2 regions of the Roseovarius sp. MS2 genome follow, and region 1 is predicted to be linked to the other one. Evidence: riboswitches for the same ligand, from Rfam matches in the RefSeq annotation. Region 1 holds a riboswitch; the other holds the start of a gene.

Region 1 (2,921 bases):
CCGCATTTGCTTAACCTTAGGTCACTTTTAGCTTATGCATTTGCTGCATAGCAGCATTGCTTATCAGGGGTATTGTGCACGCGCAGCAAAGGCGTATCTTACTCTCAACAAATGGCGAAACGAACCCCGCCGAACCTGAATACAATCAAATCCGCAAGGACCCGAAAATGCCGACGACGCTTAACACCAGCCGCTCCGCCACCGCCGTCCTCGGCGAAGACCTGAGCGCGGCTGTCTATGCTGCAATGCAGCGCTTTGTGAATTATCGCACCTATCGCCGCACGGTCAATGAGCTGTCGCAACTTAGCGCGCATGACCTCGCCGATCTGGGCCTGCACCGTAGCGAAATCCGCCGCGTTGCGCATGAAACAGTTTACGGCCACCGGTCGTACTAAAGGATCAGATACCCCCTCCTCCTCCCTGGGGTATCTGTTACGGTCACGGGCATCTTTCCTCCTCCCTGATGCTCGGGGCCGTCAAATCGGGACTGAACAAGTCCCTTCGTTTTGCGAATGGCCCTCTCCTCCTCCCTGGGCCGGACGTATAGGAAACGGCGGCACCCCTCCTCCTCCCTGGTGCCGCCGTTTTTTATTGCGCGGATGCAAGACAGGGCAAACTTTTCACTAGTCGCACGAACCGCCCCGCGCGGCTCACCCCTCCGGTAGCCGCACGGCAAGGCTTAGTGCTGCACGCGCGCGCCCGCGCCGCATCGTGCCTGCCAGATACGCCCGGCTCGCCTCTTGCAAGATTCCGACAAAGGCCCGCGCCGCGTCGCTTTCTGCCGCCACGGCTTCGGGGCAGTCCAACGCCGCCCGCGCCACTTGCGCCGTGACAGGCCCTTCAACCGAACACGCCCAGGTCAAAAACCCGATCCGCGCCACTTGCTCGGCCTGACGCCCGATGGCCGGATCACGCTCCAGCCCATTCATGATTCTTAGGAAACTCATTCTGCTCTTCTCCCCGACCGCACCCCGGGTCGGATGGGGCGAGAGCAGCAGGGGCCATGGCACGACAGAGACGAGGCGCGCACGCCCGCACCGCACCCCGCGATTCGACGATCCGCCAAGGCTGGTTTCCGGGCTTGGGCGGCAGGCCAAATGGCCCTCGCATCTCGGCACCTTCCCGGACAAATTGCCCAGTGGCCTATCGCCGAAATGCCCTCCCTTACCGTTGCGGGGGCAGCGCCGGAGTTACACCGGCTTCCCAATTCTCCGCCCCAAAGGGCGGCACCCTGACAGGATCAGCCTAGCCGCGCAGGCCCCCGATCTGCAAGTCTGAAACCGACGCCGCCCGCGCCGCTCACGCCAGAACGCGATACCGCGCCGCGTAGCTCACAGGAAAATTCACCGACCGCGCGATAAAGCAGAACGCATGCACCTGCCCATGCAACGCATCAACCCGCCCAAGATCGGTTCCCGCCGGCACCGCAATCCGGGGCCGCAGCGTGGCGCGCAGAAACCGGCTGGCCCCGGTGCTATCCGTCTCACCCACCGCCAGCGGATCATCCTCATAGGCTTGCACGGCAATGCCCGCATCGCTCGCCAGATGCAAAAACCACAGCATATGACAGGCGCTGAGCGCGGCAATCAGCATATCCTCGGGATTATGCAGACCGGGATTTCCGCCAAGCAGCGGGTCGTTCGAGCAGTGTATCACGGGCTTGCCCGGCGTCTCGACATTCCAGGTCCGGTCATAGCCCTTGTAATGCCGCGTCCCGTCGCCCCGGTTGCCGGTCCAGACGACGCGGGCAGTATAATCATGCTCCGTCACCTTGACCCCTCCCGCGCCTTAGGGGCAAAAAATATCGTTGAAGAGGGCGAACAGCATCAGCGACAAGATGAGCGTCAGACCAACAGTCATCAGCACCCGCAACGCCCGCTCGCTCGGCGGGCGGCCCGAAACGGCCTCATAGGCGTAAAACACCAAATGCCCGCCATCCAGAACCGGCACCGGAAAGAGATTAAGCAGACCAACCGCCGTTGACAGCACCGCAATGAACCAGATGAAACTTTCCGCGCCTTGGCTGGCCATCGCCCCCGAAACCTGCGCGATGCCAATCGGCCCGGACATGTTGCAACTGCTGATCGCCCCGGTGATCATGTGATAAAGGCCCGACAGCGAACTTTGGATGATGTCGCCGGTCTGGCCGACCGCATCCCCCACCGCTTCAATCAGCCCAAGCCGCTCGGTCGCAGGCTCAAACGCCATGCCGCCCGCGATCCCGATTCGCCATTCGGTGCGAAACCCGCCCTCAGGCTGCGGTTCGTCCACCCGGCGCGGGGTAATCGTGACCTCGTGGCTTTCGTCGCCCTCGCGCCACACTGTCAGCGCCAGCGGTGCCCCATTAGACCCCTCGACCACAACCTTCAGCTCTTCAAAGGCCACAATCGGCGTGCCATTGATCGCCGTAATCACATCACCCGCTTCCAAATCCGCCGCAAAGGCCGCAGATTGCGGTGCCAGCCCGCTGATCAACGGCGGCATAAGCTGCGGGCCCATCGCCTCGATCTCGCGTCCCGCGCGCTCAACCGTGTAGCGCAACAGCGCCTCGCGCGGCAGCGCGTCGATCATATCATCATAGACCTCGCCCGCAGCAACATCAGGCAGGGGCATACCCTCGACGCTCAGCACCCGGTCGCCCGGCTCCAGCGTGATCCCCGCAACCGGCAGCGGCTTCAATGCGCCCACGGTCAGCGGGTCGGCGGTCTTGCCCCCGGTCATCATCACAGCGCTGAAAATGATGATCGACAGAATGAAATTGAACACCGGCCCCGCCGCCACGGTCGCCGTGCGCGCCCAAAGCGGAGCACCATGCATCGTCTGGCGCAGCCGTTCAGGCGGCAGCGCCGCCATCGCCGCGCCGTCCTTGCCGCTCGCCGCATCGGCATCACCCAGAAACTTGACGAACCCGCCAAAGGGCA
Region 2 (2,921 bases), 950 kb from region 1:
GGAGTTCACGGTGCAGGACCATGACTGCATGTCCAATTGCGCCCGTCCGCTCAGCGTGGCCTTTTCCGCGCCGGGCAAGGCCACGTATCTCTTTGGCGACATAGACCCCGCAGGCGATCTTGAGGATACGCTGGCCTTTGCTGCGCTATATGCCGAGTGCGCCGATGGCTGGATCGAGGATGCACGTCCTGCCGGACGGCTCCGGCATTGCCTGATCGGGCGCGTGCCGGGCTGAGGGATCATTCGATCACCACCGCAATCGTGGCCTCTATGGGTACGCCGCCCACGGCCAGTTGCGTATGGTCATTGGCATTCAAAGTCACGCGTAGCTCATGGCTGCCGACAGGCAACGCATCCAGCTGCATCCATGGGCCGTAAGCACGCGCGATCTTGATCCCGTTGAGATAAAGATGCGCATGCCCATGCCCCGGCATATGCGGGCCATTCACCCCCTCGGGATCAAAGGTAAAGTTCTCTACCCCGATATGCAGGTTGCGGCTCTGCGCTCCATCGGCGTGCAACGTCAGGTCCAGCATCGGGGCAGGCGTGCCCGCTTCGGTCAGTGTGGCATGAGCGCTGCCGCCATGATCATGCGCGCTGTGGTCGTGCACTGCCGCGCCGTGGTCGTGGTCATGCCCCTCAAGCTGCGCGCCCGATGTAGCGGCAATCAAAAACCCCAGACCTGTTCCGAAAAAAAGGCCGATGCCGAGAAAGGCAAATGGTTTTGCCATAATATCGCTCTCCTTGCGGATGGCCCCGGCACCGTGATGCCGGGGTGATGTCATGTCAGGCGGTGGCGCTTTCACGTTGCCAGAAATACCCGGCAAGCGCGCCAAGACAGACCCAAGCCGCCATCCCGACGCCAAGCGCACGCGCAGCAAAGAGCGCGGCCAGTTCCGGTGGCACAGGCCCGGTAAAGCTTTCGGGTTCAGGCGCGCCGATCAGATGCGGTGCCGCCAACAGCGCGATCGCAACCGCCAGCATCACCGGCCCTTTGCCAAAGGCCATCAAGCCAAGCCCCACCGCCGTGGCAATCACTGTGCCCCACCACCAGATTTGTCGTGCGGTGATGTCGGTATAGGCCACGCCCGGCACTTCCGGCGGCAGCGACACAGCGGGTGCGAAATGCAGCGCGACAAATCCCGCCAAACCCCACATCACACCGCGGCGCGCGTCGATGCGCACGCCATATTCCGCCGCCATCCCCATACAGGCCACCAGAACCAGCCCGTAGCCCACGTAGATCAGCGCCGCAAACAGGATGCTTAGCCCGTCGCGCATCACGTCAAACCCCGGCAATTCGGGCGTGGCGCTGATCGCCTCTGCCCCGAAATGCACAAGAGTGCCCCCTTCATACAACTCGGCATGCAAAAGCACGGGCTGAATGAACACCATCTGCAACAGGGCGGCTATCAGCCCTGCACAGAAACCAGCGAACAACGCGCTGGTCGCAATTTTTGAGAACATAGGTTAGTGGCAGGGAAAGCCGGTTGCGTGGCGCACATCGTGCGCTGCGTCATGCAGTGCCGAGGCTTGCACATGGCCTGCGACGGTCACGATGCCCAAGCCCAGAAAGAGCGCGGCAATGAACGGCAGGACGGTAGATTTTGCAGCAGTTTGAACCAATGTGGTCATGGCGATATCTCCTTTGCGCCTCTCACCCGAGGCGGGATTGACGAACGCAGGGCTGGTCTCCTGGCTCGCGGGTCGTCGCCTGTCTGCCGCCTTCCCAAGGTGATAGGCACCTCAGTGGCATCTGGCAGGGGCTCGCCGCTTACAGTCGCGGGGGCGGCTGACGCATAGGCGCCCTAATTGGGTCCACCGGCACGTCATTCCCATTTCATCCCCGAGGCGCTTTGCACCCAAACGAGGAACCTTGCCCGTCCGGTATGCAGGCTGTTCTGCGACCCGTCAAGGAGGATTGCGACCGCTTTTTGGCAATCCGCGGCATTCTTTCTGCGGGGCTTGGCGGCGGTTCGCCCAATATCATGTGGATAAATGCTGTGACCGCCCCATATCATGTGGTTGGTCGTTGACAGGCCCGCCCCTCAGACATCACAATTCTACGACAACGGAATCACCGGACACGAAGGGCGCGCGCGCAGGTGCAGTTCTCGAAACTCAGATTGACCGGCTTCAAAAGCTTTGTCGACCCGACCGATCTGATCATCGCGCGCGGTCTTACCGGTGTTGTTGGTCCCAATGGCTGTGGCAAATCCAACCTGCTTGAGGCGCTGCGCTGGGTGATGGGTGAAAACCGTCCCACTGCAATGCGCGGCGACGGTATGGAGGATGTGATCTTTGCCGGGGCCGCAACCCGGTCTGCCCGCAACTTTGCCGAGGTGGTGATTCACCTCGACAATTCCGACCGTCTGGCGCCCGCCGGGTTCAACGAGGCCGATCAGCTTGAGATCACCCGCCGCATCACCCGCGATGTGGGCTCTGCCTATAAGGTGAATGGCAAGGACGTGCGCGCCCGCGACGTGCAGATGCTCTTTGCCGATGCCTCAACCGGCGCGCATTCGCCCGCTTTGGTGCGTCAGGGGCAAATCTCGGAGCTGATCAACGCCAAGCCGAAATCGCGGCGGCGGATCCTGGAAGAGGCCGCTGGCATTTCCGGCCTCTATCAGCGCCGCCACGAGGCCGAATTGAAGCTGCGCGGGGCCGAGGCCAATTTGACCCGTGTCGATGACGTGGTCGAGCAACTGGCAAACCAACTGGCGCAATTGGCACGACAGGCCAAGCAGGCGGCACGCTATCGCCAAATTGGTGAAGAACTGCGCTTGGCTGAGGGTCTGTTGCTCTATCGCCGCTGGAAAGAGGCCGATTTGGCCCGTGCTCGTGCCGAGGATGACTTGCGCGAGCGCACCACAGTCGCCGCTCGCGCAGAGTTGGCTGCACGCGAGGCGGCCAAGGTGCGC

What was found. A riboswitch is a leader RNA that binds a small molecule or an ion and turns the genes downstream of it on or off. The one in region 1 is predicted to bind cobalamin.
Region 2: it holds a riboswitch for cobalamin, as region 1 does, so the genes downstream of both, ACLGGT_RS05495 (CbtB domain-containing protein) here and ACLGGT_RS00790 (hypothetical protein) in region 1, are expected to answer to the same signal.

Annotation. Positions count from the first base shown of each region.
Region 1 is NZ_JBKHVF010000001.1:145,135-148,055, forward strand. Features, by position in the region: gene ACLGGT_RS00785 (DUF1127 domain-containing protein) at 168-395, shown strand; gene ACLGGT_RS00790 (hypothetical protein) at 651-947, opposite strand; cobalamin riboswitch at 1,050-1,249, opposite strand; gene ACLGGT_RS00795 (OsmC family protein) at 1,300-1,770, opposite strand; gene rseP (RIP metalloprotease RseP) at 1,789-2,921, opposite strand, start outside.
Region 2 is NZ_JBKHVF010000001.1:1,093,799-1,096,719, reverse strand. Features, by position in the region: gene ACLGGT_RS05510 (DUF1636 family protein) at 1-235, shown strand, start outside; gene ACLGGT_RS05505 (hypothetical protein) at 240-731, opposite strand; gene ACLGGT_RS05500 (CbtA family protein) at 787-1,467, opposite strand; gene ACLGGT_RS05495 (CbtB domain-containing protein) at 1,471-1,635, opposite strand; cobalamin riboswitch at 1,669-1,892, opposite strand; gene smc (chromosome segregation protein SMC) at 2,106-2,921, shown strand, end outside.